DNA from 2 places in the Caenimonas terrae genome. Region 2 is predicted to be linked to the other one. Evidence: predicted binding sites of a transcription regulator. Region 2 holds the regulator's gene; the other holds the start of a gene.
What was found. Region 2 encodes NrdR, which represses ribonucleotide reductase genes. Its sites were predicted from a motif close to CACNANATNTNGTG; they were not measured.

Region 1: ACFPOE_RS01250 (ribonucleoside-diphosphate reductase subunit alpha) is a predicted target of NrdR. The motif match lies at 2,771-2,784, and genes of this name have one in related genera.

Annotation. Positions count from the first base shown of each region.
Region 1 is NZ_JBHSMF010000002.1:245,078-252,849, reverse strand. Features, by position in the region: gene ACFPOE_RS01250 (ribonucleoside-diphosphate reductase subunit alpha) at 1-2,693, opposite strand, end outside; gene ampD (1,6-anhydro-N-acetylmuramyl-L-alanine amidase AmpD) at 3,117-3,722, opposite strand; gene ACFPOE_RS01240 (sigma-54-dependent transcriptional regulator) at 3,709-5,184, opposite strand; gene ACFPOE_RS01235 (sensor histidine kinase) at 5,184-6,893, opposite strand; gene ACFPOE_RS01230 (PP0621 family protein) at 6,893-7,126, opposite strand; gene ACFPOE_RS01225 (cytochrome C assembly family protein) at 7,123-7,772, opposite strand, start outside.
Region 2 is NZ_JBHSMF010000009.1:643,498-651,269, forward strand. Features, by position in the region: gene ACFPOE_RS16940 (PilC/PilY family type IV pilus protein) at 1-436, opposite strand, end outside; gene ACFPOE_RS16945 (pilus assembly PilX family protein) at 448-1,026, opposite strand; gene ACFPOE_RS16950 (PilW family protein) at 1,023-1,961, opposite strand; gene pilV (type IV pilus modification protein PilV) at 1,958-2,482, opposite strand; gene ACFPOE_RS16960 (GspH/FimT family pseudopilin) at 2,479-3,129, opposite strand; gene ACFPOE_RS16965 (GspH/FimT family pseudopilin) at 3,211-3,816, shown strand; gene nrdR (transcriptional regulator NrdR) at 3,820-4,269, opposite strand; gene glyA (serine hydroxymethyltransferase) at 4,361-5,605, opposite strand; gene ACFPOE_RS16980 (lytic transglycosylase domain-containing protein) at 5,809-6,621, opposite strand; gene ACFPOE_RS16985 (DUF349 domain-containing protein) at 7,536-7,772, shown strand, end outside.

The sequences.
Region 1 (7,772 bases), on a different contig from region 2:
TTCAGGCCGCGGATCCACGCCAGCTTGTAGGTGTCGTCCAGCTTCTTGCCGGACACGCCGGACATGTAGATGTTGAGCGACTGCGCCTGGTCGATCCACTTCTGCCGGCGGGCCGCCGCTTCCACCAGCCAGGTGGTTTCCACCTCGAAGGCCGTCGCGTACAGCTGCTTGACTTCCTGCGGCACGCGGTCGATCGGACGCAGCGAACCGTCGAAGTGCTTCAGGTCCATGACCATCACGTCGTCCCACAGGCCCAGGCGCTTCAGGTCGCGCACCAGGTAGTGGTTGATGACGGTGAATTCGCCCGACAGGTTGGACTTGACCGACAGGTTGCCGAAGCACGGCTCGATCGAGGCGTCGACGCCGATGATGTTGGAGATGGTCGCCGTCGGGGCGATGGCCACGCAGTTGGAATTGCGCATGCCGTCCTGGGCGATCTTCTTGCGCAGGGCGTCCCAGTCCAGGCTCGTCGAGCGGTCCACCTCGACGTAGCCGCCGCGCTGCTGCTGCAGCAGGTCCAGCGTGTCCAGCGGCAGGATGCCCTTGTCCCACAGCGAGCCCTTGTAGCTGGAGTACTTGCCGCGCTCGCGGGCCAGCTCGGTCGACGCCCAGTAGGCGTGGTAGCAGACCGCTTCCATCGAGCGGTCGGCGAACTCCACCGCCTGCTCCGAGGAGTAGGGGATGCGCAGTTCGTACAGCGCGTCCTGGAAGCCCATCACGCCCAGGCCCACCGGCCGATGCCGCAGGTTGGAGTCGCGGGCCTTCTTGACGGCGTAGTAGTTGATGTCGATCACGTTGTCGAGCATGCGCATCGCCGTCGTGATGGTCTTCTTGAGCTTCTCCTGGTCCATCGCCCCGTCCTTCAGGTGCTGGAGCAGGTTGACGGAGCCGAGGTTGCAGACCGCGGTCTCGGTGTCCGAGGTGTTGAGCGTGATCTCGGTGCACAGGTTCGACGAATGGACCACGCCGGCGTGCTGCTGGGGCGAGCGCACGTTGCAGGCATCCTTGAAGGTGATCCAGGGATGGCCGGTCTCGAACAGCATCGTCAGCATCTTGCGCCACATGTCGGCGGCCTGGACCGTCTTGCTCGGCTTGATCTCGCCGCGCTTGGCCTTCTCTTCATAGGCGACGTAGGCCTTCTCGAAGGCGATGCCGAACTTGTCGTGCAGGTCAGGCACGCTGGACGGCGAGAACAGGGTCCACTCGCCCTTTTCCATCACCCGGCGCATGAACAGGTCCGGGATCCAGTTGGCGGTGTTCATGTCGTGGGTGCGGCGGCGGTCGTCGCCGGTGTTCTTGCGCAGCTCCAGGAACTCCTCGATGTCCAGGTGCCAGCTTTCCAGGTAGGTGCAGACCGCGCCCTTGCGCTTGCCGCCCTGGTTCACCGCCACGGCGGTGTCGTTGACCACCTTCAGGAACGGCACCACGCCCTGCGATTCGCCGTTGGTGCCCTTGATGTGCGAGCCGAGCGCGCGCACCCGGGTCCAGTCGTTGCCCAGGCCGCCGGCGAACTTGGACAGCAGCGCGTTTTCCTTGATCGATTCGTAGATGCCGTCCAGGTCGTCCGGCACGGTGGTCAGGTAGCAGGAGGACAGCTGCGAGCGCAGGGTGCCGGCGTTGAACAGCGTCGGCGTGCTGGACATGAAGTCGAAGCTGGAGAGCACTTCGTAGAACTCGATGGCGCGGGCTTCGCGGTCGATCTCGTTGAGCGACAGGCCCATGGCCACGCGCATGAAGAAGGCCTGCGGCAGCTCGATGCGGGTCTTGCGCTCGTGCAGGAAGTAGCGGTCATACAGCGTCTGCAGGCCCAGGTAGTCGAACTTCAGGTCGCGTTCGGCCTTCAGCGCGCCGCCCAGCTTCTTCAGGTCGAATTGCAGCAGCTTCTCGTCCAGCAGTTCGGCATCGACGCCGCGCTTGATGAAGCCGGGGAAGTAGTCGGCGTAGCTGCCCGCCATGTCGGCCGGCGGCAGGTCGCGGCCCAGCACCTCCTTGAAGATGGTGTGCAGCAGCAGGCGGGCGGTGGCGTAGGTGTAGTCGGGATCCTTCTCGATCAGCGTGCGGGCCGCCAGGATCGAGGCCTTGTAGACCTCGTCCATCGGGACGCCGTCGTACAGGTTGCGCATGGTCTCGGCCATGATCGGGTCCGGCTTGACGTCGGCGCCCAGGTTCTGGCAGGCCGAATTGATCAGGCCCTTGAGGTGCTCCAGGTCCAGCGGGATGCGCTCGCCGCCGTCCAGCACGTGGATGATGGGGGCCTTGGCGGCGGCCGGGGCGGCCTGCTTGGCGCGCTCCTGGGTGCGGCGCTCGCGGTACAGCACATAGGCGCGGGCGATCTCGTGGTGGCCGCCGCGCATCAGGCCCAGCTCCACCTGGTCCTGCACGTCTTCGATGTGGAAGGTGCCGCCGCCCGGGCGCGAACGCACCATGGCGCGGATCACCGCCTGGGTCAGGCCGTCGACGGTTTCGCGCACGCTGGCCGAAGCCGCGCCCTGGGTGCCGTGCACCGCCAGGAAGGCCTTCATCATCGCGATCGCGATCTTGTTCGGCTCGAACGGGACGACGGCGCCGTTGCGGCGGATGATCTGGTAGTGGGCCAGCGGATTGGCGGCGGCGCCGGCCGCGTTGTCGTTGGCCGGGCCGGCGGCAAAGCCTCCGGCGCTGGAAATGGATTGGGTGTTTACAGCGGTTTGCATGGTTCCTCGTGACGCGTTCTTGGGGTTGCTCCAGCCCTCGTGGGTCCCGGATAAAGCTTTTTTCCTGCGCTTGCGGACACTATATCTAGTGCTTTTCGCCTTTACAAGCACTATAGGTAGTGGTTTGCCGGTGGGCAGGCAGTGCAGATGCTGTGGAAAAACTGTTGACGGCCGCATTGAAGAGCGATGGCCCGCGTGCGGCCGTGGGGCGCATTCGCAGTGCGAGCAGCGGCGCGGGTTTGTGCGCCCTTTGGTCCCGGCTGCGGCGCCAGCGTTGACGCACATCGCAGCAGCGCTCTCTGGTCGCCCGCAGTTGCCGATCGCAATTTACCGTGCCCACCGGAGCGAAATCCGCTTCACCGTTGCCGCACCGCAACTCCCCGATGCGCTATATGTGGGGGTTCCTCCCCCGAAAACCACTACCTATAGCGTATTTTGCACCGCCGCCGGGAAGCGCCCGCCGGCCCATCCGAGGGCGTTGCGCAGCGCCCTCCAGTCGAAGCCGGCGCCGGGATCGAGCTTGCGTCCGGGCGCGACGTGCTCGTGCCCGGCCAGGTGTTCGATCGGGTAATGCTGCGCGACGGCGGCGCACAGGCCGGCCAGGGTCTCGTATTGCGCAGGCTCGAACGGCTCGCCCTCCAGGCCCTCGAGTTCGATGCCGATCGAGTCGTCGTTGCAGTTGTCGCGGCCGCGGTAGTGCGAGGTCCCGGCATGCCAGGCGCGATCGTCGCAGCTGACGAACTGCCACAGCTCGCCGTTGCGGCGGACGTAGAAGTGCGCCGAGACCTGCAGGCCCTCGATCTGCTTGAAATAGGGATGGGCGTTCCAGTCCAGCGTGTTGGTGAACAGCTGCTGCACTTCCTGGCCGCCGAACTGCCCGGGCGGCAGGCTGATCGAGTGCACCACCACCAGGTCGACCAGCGCGCCGGCCGGCCGGGGGCCGAAATTGGGCGACTGCAGGCGGCGCGCGTAGCCGTACCAGCCGGCGTGCCAGAGTGCGCCTGCGGGCCCGGCCTCAGGCGCGCTCATCTTGCGGCTCGTCCCCGCCCGGCGCGGCGATCGCCAGCCGCGCGATGCGGTAGCGGATCTGCCGCAGGCTCAGGCCCAGCCGCTGTGCGGCGGCCGTGCGGTTGAAGCCGCTTTCCTGCAGCGCCTTGACCAGGATCTCGCGCTCCTGTTGGTCCAGGTACGCCTGGAGGTCGCCCGGCATCACGTTGGCCGGCGCGGCGGGCCGCGCCGCGGCCGGCTCCGGCGCACTGGCTGCGGGGGCCGCCGGCGGCACCGACTGGGTCGGGGCGAAGTCCACCTGCAGTTCCTCGCCGTCGCTCAGGGCCACCGCCCGGTGCAGCAGGTTCTCCAGTTCGCGCACGTTGCCGCCCAGCGGATGGGCGCACAGCTGCGCCAGCACCGACGGCGAGAGCACCGGCACCGGCATCCCGGAATCCTGCGCGATCCGCGCCAGCAGCGCTTCGCACAGCACCGGCAGGTCGTCGCGGCGTTCGCGCAGCGGCGGCACCAGAATCTCGATCACGTTCAGGCGGTAGTACAGGTCCTGCCGGAACCGGCCTGCCAGCACGTCGGCCGCCAGGTCCTTGTGGGTGGCGCTGACGATCCGCACGTCCACCGCGTCTTCCTGGGTCGAGCCGAGCGATCGCACCTGGCGCTCCTGGATCGCCCGCAGCAGCTTGGACTGCATCGCCAGCGGCAGGTCGCCGATCTCGTCGAGGAACAATGTGCCGCCGCGCGCGGCCTGGAAATAGCCTTCCCGATCGGCCGTCGCGCCGGTGTACGAGCCCTTGCGCGCGCCGAAGAACTCCGCCTCCAGCAACTGCTCGGGAATGGCGCTGCAGTTGACGGCGACGAAGGGGCCGTCGGCCCGGTGGCTGCAGGCGTGCACGGCGCGGGCGACCAGTTCCTTGCCGGTGCCCGACTCGCCGCGCACCAGCACCGGCGCCATGCTTCGCGCCACCTTGGCGATCCGTTCCTTGACCTGCTGCATCACCGCCGAATCGCCCACCAGCCGGTCCAGCGCGGCCCGGCCGGCGGCCGGGCGGTCGCCGCCGCCCGGCGAGCGTGCCGGCGCGGCCCGGCCGGTGCGCTGGGGCGACTCCTGGATGGCCGCAGCGACCACGTTGCGGAACTGCTTGAGGTCCACCGGCTTGGTCAGGTAGTCGAAGGCGCCGGCCTTGAGCGCCTCCACCGCGTTTTCGGCCGAGCCGTAGGCGGTCATCACGATGCAGCGCTCGGGCCGCTGCTGTTCCAGCATGCCGTGCAGCAGCTCCAGCCCCAGGCCGTCGGGCAGCCGCATGTCGGTGATGACGGCGTCGAAGCGATGCGCCTGCAGCTGCTGCCGGGCTTCGGCCAGCGTGCCGGCCGCCTCCACACGATAGCCTTCTCGCAGCAGCGTGAGCTCGTACAGCGTTCGCAGGTCGGGCTCGTCGTCGACCACGAGCACGTGCGCGGCGGATGCGGATGCGGAAGGTGCGGCCATCAGGCGGCTATTGTGTCAAATGGGGAATTGCCCGCAAGCGCCGGCCCCTGGGGGCGGAACACCACGAAGAATTCGTTGCCGGGGCGCGGCGCGCCGCCGGGCCCGGTGCTGCGCCGGTAGCCGATCTGGGCGCCGTGCCGCTCGCACAGTTCGCGGCAGATGTACAGGCCCAGCCCGCTGGAACGGCTTTCCGAGGAGAAGAACGGCTCGAACAGGTGCTGGCGCACGGCGGCCTCCAGCGGCGCGCCGTCGCTCCACACCCGCAGCGTGGACTCGTTGCCGATCCGCTGGGTCAGCACCCGGATCGAGGCCGGCTCCTTGCTCGCGTAGCGCTGCGCGTTGTCCAGCAGGTTGATCAGGATGCGGCGCAGGTGGTCCGACTCGAACTCCACCGGCACCGCGCCGCCGGCCAGCGACAGTTGGAGCCGCTCGCCCACGCCGCTCTGGCGGGCCCAGTCGGTGCAGGCTTCGGTCACCGACTCGTCCAGCGCCAGCCGCGGGGCGTTGCTGTGGGGACCCTGGTGCTGCACCCGCGAGATGTTCAGAATCTCCTCGACGATGCCGGCCAGCCGCTGCGCGTTCTGCCGCACCAGCGCGCTGAGCTGGCGCTGGCCGGGGTCCACCAGGTCTTCCTCCAGCAGGGCGTTGGCCTGGGCGATGGCCGCCAGCGGGTTGCGGATCTCGTGCGCCACGGCGGCCGACATCCGGCCCATCGCCGCCAGCTTCTCGGTGCGCAGGCGCGCCTCCAGCTCGCGCAGGTCCTGCAGGAACATCACGCACAGGCTGTGCGCCAGGTCGTCCTGGGCGGCCGTGAGCCTGGTGCGCACCTGCATCCGGCGCGGGCTGCCGACGCCGTCGTCGATCGCCACGTCGGCGCGCTGGGACAGCTCGGTGGTGAAGGTCAGCCGCGCCAGCTCCGCCAGCGGCTGCCACGGTGCGTGGGCGGTCAGCATCAGGGGCTGGTCGCCGGCCGTGGCCACGCTTCCCAGCTGCTTGCGGGCGGCCGGATTGGCGGCCCGGACGCGGCCGTCGGCGTCCACCACCAGCACGCCGTCGCCCAGGTTCTCGATCACCAGCTCGTTGACCTGGGCCTGCACCCGCGCCATCTGCCGGCTGTTGCGCGCGGCGGCCTCCTCGCGCGCGAGGCGGGCGGCCAGCTGGTTGACCAGCACGGCCACGGCGAAGTAGCCCATGCCCGTCAGGCCGGCCTGCAGGAAGCGGGTCGCCAGCTCCTGCGGCAGCTGCAGCACCATCACCCAGGCTTCGGCCAGCAGCAGCAGCGTGACCCCGGCCGCCGTGCCCAGGGCCAGCAGGCTGGAGCCCAGCACCGCCGCCATCAGCACCGGCAGCGCGAACAGCGGGCTGTAGTTGATGTTGCCGGCCTGCAGCAGCTGCAGGGTGGAGAAGGCGACCAGGTCGACGCCGATGGTGGACACCCACTGCGGGTCGAAGGCGCTGCCGGGTGGCTGCGGCTTGGCCAGCAGGCGCACCGCCAGCGTCGCCACCAGGTAGGTGGCTGCCAGTCCGACCAGCCAGTCGCTGATGCCCAGCACCCCGCCCATCATGTAGAGGGTCGACAGCAGCCCCAGCAGCACCAGGGCGATGGTCACCCGCGCCGTCATGAAGCCGCGCCACAGCCGGTCGAAGGGCGTGTCGCCCATCAACTCGAGCGTCGACTCGGCCCAAGGGATCGAGATCGTGTTGGCCATCAGCTGCCGGCGCGCAGCCGGTGTTCCTGGCAGCAGTAGAGCCGGCCGTCCGGCCCCGGCAGGGCGTCGGTGCGTGGCAGGTGCACCGAGCACACCGGGCAGCGCACCATGTCCTGCGCTTGCGGCAGCGGCGTCTTTTTCGCGGCCGCGTGCCCGTCCCTTTCCTCGCGCCGGTTGTTGCGCCACACCCAGACCGCGATCAGCACGACGGCCAGGACCAGCAGGTACTTCACGGCGCCCTCCGCAGCACCACTTCCAGCACGAAGCGCGAGCCGACGTAGGACAGCAGCAGCAGCAGCGCGCCGATATAAAGGAAGCGCACCGCCTTGCGGCCGCGCCAGCCGAAGCGCGAGCGGCCCACCAGCAGCAGCGCGAAGGCGATCCAGGACAGCACGGAGAACACCGTCTTGTGGTCCCACTTCCAGACCTTGCCCTGGCCGTACAGCGTTTCGGTGAACAGGAAGCCGGCCGCCAGGGTGGCCGACAGCAGCACGAAGCCGGCGCCGACGAAGCGGAAGGTGAGCCGCTCCAGCGTCAGCAGCGGCACGCCGGCATGGGGCTGCGCCGCCTGGCGGATCTCGCGTTCGGCCCGCGTCATCAGCCAGGCATGCACCACGGCCACCGCGAACAGCCCGTACGAGGCGATCCCCAGCGCCAGGTGCAGGGGCAGCCAGGGCGAATCGGCCGCATGCAGCGGCGTGCCGGGAAACAGCAGCGCCAGCAGCACCGCGGCGGCCCCGAGGCCGGCCAGCGCCCAGCGCGCCTGCAGCTGCGGGAAGAACTGCTGCTCCACCGCGTACACCGTCAGCACCAGCCAGGCGGTGACCGAGATCGCCGGCGCGAAGCCGAAGCGCGGCGGGTTCCCCAGCAGCCCCAGTC
Region 2 (7,772 bases):
AGAGCTGCTTGGCCGGCGGCTTGTAGAAGTAGACATTCCAGCTGGAGATGCCGGTGGTCGAACCGGCCGCCATGGGCGTGCCGTCCGCATTGACCCGGATCTTGTAGGTGACCCTGGGATCGTAATAAATCAGGTTCACGTCCGGAGAGCGGCCGTAAGGAGAGGGGGGCGTGCCGGTCCAGACGCAACCGCTGCCCCCGATGCATTCGGCATCATCGTTCGGGCCGCGATTGCCCTGGTAGCCCGCACCGCCGCCGTACTGGTAGATGGCGGTGGATACCATCGAGCCCGAGTCGTCGAAGATGAAGACGATGTTGGGCTCGACCGCTGCGGTGCGGGAGAGCAGCGGGTCCTGCGCCATCTGGGCGTGCAGGGTGATGGCGTTGGTGGCGAGCACCGCGGCCCCGAGCAGCCACTTCAGTTGACGTTGGAACATGCGTGTTCTCCTCATGGGACTTCCAGGGTTGACTGCATCCACACTTCGCTGCCTTCCGGCCGGCCGGTGCCGCTGGCGACTTCGGGTCCGAAGCCGCGGGCGGTGATGAGATAGGTGGAGGTGGTCGTCAGGCCGTTGGCGGTGGCATTGACGATCGGAATCTGTTCGCTCACGCATTCCGGCATGCGGGCGAATGTCGCCGAGGCCAGGTTGACGGAGGCGGTGGGGATCACGAACACGCCGGTGCGGGTCCCGTCCCAGTTGGCGGTATTCACGCCTAGCGGCGCGGACGCGGCGGCCACGGGGGGCTGCACGGTCATGCCCGATGGCAGCAAGGTTCCGTTCTTCACGTTGTTGACGATCGCATCCTCGCAATAGCGCAGCGCCACTTCGGCCGCCTGGGTGGCCAACTGCGTGGTGCGCACGTTGCCCGACACGCCTTCGCTGGACAGGGCGTTGCGGATGCTGAAGGTTGCGAGCAGCGAGATCACCACCAGCATGACCAGGGCGATGATCAGCACGACACCCCGCTGGTCTCGGGCAGCGAGCGGAACGGTTGTGCGCGGTTGGCTCATTGACGGCTTTTTCATGAGGCGATCCGGTTACGCAGCACCACGGTGGTCGAGAAGGCACGCCGCAATCGCAGGTCGGGCGGGGCCGTGTTGAGCGAGCCGTCGCACTGGAAGTAGCGGGCCGACTCCGACGTCGGCGCAATCGGCTTCTCGCTGCGCACGATCAGGCAGACGCGCACCGTCGCGACCTTGGCCCAGCGGTCCGCGATCGGCAGCGCGGCGAGGCCGGGGTCGGCCGGCGCGGCGATGTCCGAGGCGGTCATGTAGCCCGCCACCGTCAGGGTGGTCGATGCGGTGGACGGCGCGACCCCGTAGGTGATCTGCATGTCCTCGACGTTCTCGACCAGGGCCTGGGGCGTGGCGCCGCCGTTGCCCTTGCAATACAGGTTGCCTGCGTCGACGTAGAAGCGGTTGTCCGCCACCGTGAAAGTGACGGTGGTCGGAACGACGGTGGGTGTGCTCCAGGCGCTGACCGAGGCCGTGACGACCGGCAGCGTCTGGCCCAGGCAGTCGGTGGCGTTGCCGCCGGAGGCGACCGTGTTGTAGCGGTCCGCTTCGTAGGAGAGCGCCAGTGCGTCGGAACCGGCTCCGCTGCAGGAGAGCGCGCTGATCGACGCGGCAGCCGGGTCGGTGAACTTGCTGTCGCAGCCGAAGACCGCCCAGTTGGTGCCGCCGAACACCGGGTTGCGCGGCGTGCTGGCGGCGTAATTCGGCTGCTTGGGATTGTTGCTCGCCATCCGGATGTGCTGGGTCAGGACCGCCAGGGCGGCCTGGGCGTCCTCGTTCATCCGGCTCTGCGCCTGGGTGGATCCGCTGGCGGACACGGAGCCGAGGTAGGCGCCGATCACGGCCAGCATCAGGACCAGCCCGATCACCAGCGACACCAGCAGTTCGATCAGCGTCAGGCCCCGCTCGCGCCGCGGGCCGTGGTGGATGCGTGCAGCTTGCTTCATAGCTTGAACCGGATGTGGATGCAACGCGGTGTCCCGGTATAGGTACCGGAAGCCGGGCATTCATCGTTGTTGTTGTTGATCGCGGCAAAGGTGGACGGCTCCTGCCACAGGATCCACAGGTCGCCCTCGCGCGAGGTGCAGGCGCCGTTGCAGACCATCCGCATTCCGCCCAGCGGGAGTTCCCTGCGCATCTCGGCGTTGCTCTGGGCCTTGTCCAGGCTGGCGATCGCCACGGCATCACAGCTGGGATAGACGCAGTTCGAGGTGGCCAGCACCGTGTTGAATGTCATTGCCTCGTTGTAGGCACCGCCGGTAAAGCCCGCGATGTTGGCGCGCATCCGCTCGACATGGCTGGCCCCGAGCATCATCGCGGTCGCCCGGTACCCCGACAGCTTGGGCATCTGCACCGCGTAGGCCATCATTCCGGCGAGCGACAGCATCCCGAAGGACAAGATCAGGATGGTCACCAGCACCTCGATCAGCGAGGAGCCCTGTTGCAGGAAGGAGTTGCTCTTTCTCATGTGCATGTCCCGTCTTCGGAGATCTTGGCCCGGCCGCTGGGGCTGACGCAGACCATCCGTTGCTGGTCCGCCGTGAACTGGCTGCCGCCGAAATTGAGGGTTGTGGCCGCGCCGTTCTGGAGCCGGCCGGTGGCGGTGAACTGGAAGGCCGTGGCAGCGGTCGGCGTGCCTTCCAGGATCGCATCCATGCCGGTGAGCGCCGATTGCACCCGCAGCGTGTGGTCCGTCGAATTCCATGCGCCCGACGCATCCTTGTCATGGAAGATGATCCAGCCGGCGGCCCAGCCCTTGGCGGTGGTGCCTGCGGTGGCGCAGGCGGGGGTGGCTGATTCGGGGTTGTCGCTGCGGCACATGATGACCCGGCCGCCGCGGCGGATCGCCTCGCTGCGGGCATAGCGCAGGTCGGCCAGGAACGTGTTCACGCTCCCGGACATCGTGTTGGACTTGATCATGCGCAGGAAGGAAGGACCCGCGAGCGTTGCCAGGATGGCCGCGATGGCAATCGTCACCAGCAACTCGATCAGGGTGAAACCACGCTCGTTTTTCATGAAACGCAGTGTTGCCGCAAACCGTGGCGGGCTGGCGCGGCGCCAGACGGGTGGTGGTGCCGGCTTGACCAGCGGCTGGGCGGCGCGTGGCGGCGGCATGGCACCCGGCGGTGTTTTTTCACACCTTCAAACGTGCATTTTTCGAGGTTGCGGCGCGGCGCCGTGACTATCTTTGACGCCATGAACACACACCAAACACCCCCCGCCGCCCTCCCTTCAACACTGCTGGAGCCCCTGCGCCGCCCGCGCAGGCACCGGGGCTTCACGCTGATCGAGCTGATGATCGTGGTGGCCGTCGCCACGGTGCTGCTTGGCTTCGGCGTCCCTTCGATGACCGCCTTGACGAACGCCAACAAGCTGACCGCCGCGTCGAATGCGTTCCTGTCGTCGCTGCGCCTGGCGCGCAGCGAAGCCTTCAAGCGCAACGGCCGCGTGGTCCTGTGCAAGTCGCGCGACGGCGTGGCCTGCAACCCGGGCGGCGGCTGGGAGCAGGGCTGGCTGGTCTTTCACGACGCCAACGGCGATGGCGTGCATGACGATGGCGAAACCGTCATCCAGCGCGGCAATCCCCTGCCCGCCAGCCTGCGGTTCACCGGCAATTCGACCGTCGGCCGCTATGTTTCCTTCGTCGCCAGCGGGTCGACCCGCATGATGGGCGGCGGCTTCCAGGCCGGCACCATCACGGTGTGCAACCAGTCGCTAGAACGCAGCGAGGCGCGCCAGATCGTGCTCAATGCCGTCGGCCGGCCGCGGGTGCAGAAGGTTGCGCTGGACAGCTGCGCCTGAACGTCACTTGCGCACTTCGTCGACCAGCGTCTTGAAATCGTCGATGTCCTCGAAGCTGCGATAGACGCTGGCAAATCGCACGTAGGCAACCTTGTCGAGCTTCTTCAACTCGCGCATCACCAGTTCCCCGATCCGGGTGGAAGGCACCTCCCGGACTCCCAGGTTCAGCAGTTTTTCCTCGATCCGTTCGACCGCGCCGTCGATCTGCTCCGTGCTCACCGGGCGCTTGCGCAGCGCCAGGTTCATCGAGGCCAGCAGCTTGGCGCGCTCGTATTCGATGCGGCGGCCGTCCTTCTTGACCACCGACGGGAAGTTCACGTCCGGCCGCTCGTAGGTGGTGAAGCGCTTCTCGCAGGCCGCGCACTGGCGTCGCCGGCGGATGAAGTCGCCGTCCTCGGCCATGCGTGTCTCCACCACCTGGGTGTCCACGTTGCCGCAGAACGGGCATTTCATGTCGAGCGCGGCGCCGCGCCGCCCCAAGCAAGCGAGCGCCCCCCCGGGGGGCAGCGACGGCGCGAAGCGCGGAGCGTGGGGGCCAACATTGCTAGCCGTAGACGGGGAAGCGGCGGGTCAGGGCGTTGACCTTCTCGCGCACCGCCGCGATGTTGGCCGGGTCGCGCGGGTTGTCCAGCACGTCGGCCAGCAGGTTGGCCGTCATCCTTGCTTCCTCTTCCCTGAAGCCGCGGGTGGTCAGGGCCGGCGTGCCGATCCGCACCCCGCTGGTCACCATCGGCTTTTCGGGGTCGTTGGGGATCGCATTCTTGTTGATCGTCATGTGGGCATCGCCCAGCACCGCTTCGGCTTCCTTGCCGGTGATGCCCTTGGAGCGCAGGTCGACCAGCATCAAGTGGCTCTCGGTGCGGCCGCTGACGATGCGCAGGCCGCGCTGCACCAGCGTCTCGGCCACGACCACGGCGTTCCTGGCCACCTGCTGCTGGTAGGTCTTGAATTCAGGCGCCATCGCTTCCTTGAAGGCCACCGCCTTGGCCGCGATGACGTGCATCAGCGGGCCGCCCTGCAGCCCGGGGAAGATGGCGCTGTTGATCGCCTTCTCGTGTTCCGGCTTCATCAGGATGATGCCGCCACGCGGTCCGCGCAGGCTCTTGTGGGTGGTGGAGGTGACCACGTCGGCATGCGGCACCGGATTGGGATAGACGCCGGCGGCGATCAGTCCGGCGTAGTGCGCCATGTCGACCATGAAGATGGCGCCGACAGCCTTGGCCACCCGGGCAAAGCGCTCGAAGTCGATCCGCAGCGAATAGGCCGAGGCGCCGGCGATGATCAGCTTGGGCTTGGATTCGTGGGCCTTGCGCTCCATCGCCTCGTAATCGATCTCTTCCTTCTCGTTCAGGCCGTAGCTCACCACGTTGAACCACTTGCCGCTCATGTTCAGGGCCATGCCGTGGGTCAGGTGGCCGCCTTCGGCCAGGCTCATGCCCATGATGGTGTCGCCGGGCTTGAGGAAGGCCAGGAAGACCGCCTCGTTGGCCTGGGCGCCGGAGTGGGCCTGGACGTTGGCGGCCTCGGCGCCGAACAGCTGCTTGACCCGGGTCAGCGCCAGCGTCTCGGCCACGTCGACGTATTCGCAGCCGCCGTAGTAGCGCTTGCCGGGATAGCCCTCGGCGTACTTGTTGGTCAGCTGGGTGCCCTGGGCGGCCATCACCGCCGGCGAGGCGTAGTTCTCGCTGGCGATGAGCTCGATGTGCTCTTCCTGGCGCTTGTTCTCTGCCTGGATGGCGGCCCACAGTTCGGGGTCGGTCTGTTCGACAAGGATGTTGCGGTGGTACATGGCAGTCCTGAAAGACGTGGTCCCTGTATATAACAAGGGCTGCCCAGGCGAACGGCTGAACGCCGGCGGGCCGGCGGTGCGCTTCCCAGTGGTTGCTGCAGGGGAGCCCTGCCTGGATTCCACGTCAGCACCGGCTGCTCCCATCGGGAGCGCCGCGCCTATCGCCAGTCGCGCACGGGGCTAGTTTAACTGCCCGCAGCGCTTCAGGACAGCGACAGGGCCGCGATCTTGTCCTCGACCGGCTTGGGCTCGACCGGCGTGACGATGGTCCGGATGGCCGGCGGCGAGACCAGCGGCACGCTCCGGCCGGTCGCCACCTGGCGCAGCCGCTCGTGCTCGGCCATCACCTTGTCGGCATAGCCGCCGTCGTCGCCGAGGTTGGCCGCGCCGACGTAGAACTTCAGGCCGGCGTTGAGGGAGCCGGCGCGCTGGATGCACTCCTGCAGCACCTTCACGCCCACCCGCAGGTTGGTGACCGGGTCGAAGGCTGCCAGCTTGCCGCCGAAGCTTTCGTACTTGTCGCTGTGGATCCCGGTCATCACCTGCATCAGGCCCTGGGCGCCGACCGGGCTCTGGGCGAACGGGTTGAACCCGGACTCCACCGCCATCACGGCCAGGATCAGGGTCGGGTCCAGCTTGGTCTTTTCGCCGATTTCATAGGCTTCGGCCACCAGCGCCGACACCGGTTCCGGCGCGACACGGTACTTCTTGCTGAGCCAGTACGCCACGGCCGCCTGCTGTTTCGGCAGGTCTTTCGGGTTGGTGGCGGTGGCGCGGTCGATGGCATCGAGCTCGGGCTCCATGCCCAGGGTTGCGGCTTGCCGCTCCTGCAGCCAGCTCATCAGCTTGCTTTCGCCGACCTGCCGCAGGTCGGGCCGGGCGGTGAGGGTGATCAATGAAAAGACGACGGCCAGCCCCACGAGGGCAAATCCGTTGTGCGTGATCTCAAAAAAGCCCTGGGCGATGTCGGATGCGAAGGTTCGCAGGCCGTGGGCAGTTCTTCCGAGCGCTGTCATAGCACTTCCTTTCTACGCGGGGACCTGCCTGCACAGCGTTGAAGCGGCGCGTGACGCGGTCCCTCGTTTGGATTGGCACGCCATCAAGATCGCAGCGGTCTGTTCAGACATCTGCAGCGATTCGACTTAGCCGGGGTCGGCAGCGGGTTCTGGATGTCCCCGTTCAGGCTGGGGACGGGCGAATTTTAGAGGCTGGCCTAATATCCGGTCAAGAATATCAAATTGATCTTTAATGCAATTATTACATGTTGCAGCCACAATTTACGCATGGCTTCTCGGGGAGAGCCTGTCGGCACGGCACCCGCCTGCTTGTCGGACAAGGCCCACAGCGGCCAGCCGTCTGCTATCAAATGCGAAGCGCGATAGACATGCGCCGGTTGAATTTTCAGCGATTCCAGTGCCGGACTTGCGGGGAGGCCAGAGATGCCCCCCGGCGGGCCTGCCTGCGGCGCGCTGAGGTCTCGAGTTCCTGCAGCTGTAACGGGATTTGGCCCGCCTGCCTAATCCCATTCATGGTCGCTGCTGAGTTCGCCTTGTCAAGGCAACTGCTCCAATCACGGCCGGGCAGGCCATTGAAAAGGCAGATTGGTAATCGCCCGGGCCGCCGTCTAAGCTATGAGTGCCTGAGCGATCAGGTACTTAGCCGGTAGGGCCACTTCGGTGGTAGCCCCGGCCCTTCCTGGAAGCAATCTCTTGCTTCCGACGCAGCCAGGGACAATCCCTCCTTGACTGCGGACCCAGACGGCACAGACCTCGTGTCCAGCCGTCAAGCCCGGCGGGCAGGCTGCAGGCCGACCGTCCGGGCTTTCTCATTTTGGCAGCGCCTCTGGCGACAGCGGCTCCATTCGCGGCGAGAATAGCGGTTGGCCGCGAGCGGCCGTTTTCTTTTTTGTTCCAACGATTTCCACACTCCCGTGACCCAAGCCTCTCCCACCAAGACCCATGACACCCAGGCGCTCGACACGCTGACCGGCGGCGCCTTCTCGGCGCCGACCTCAGGCGAGCGCGCCGCGCGCGTGCGCGACTGGCTTGCCGGCAACCCCAGCCCCGAGCAGATGCAGGAGGTGTTCCGGGAACTGAGCGGACGCGACAAGGGCGCCGCCCGCCTGTTGCGGGAGCGGCTGGACGAGATCAAGCGCAGCAAGGGGCAG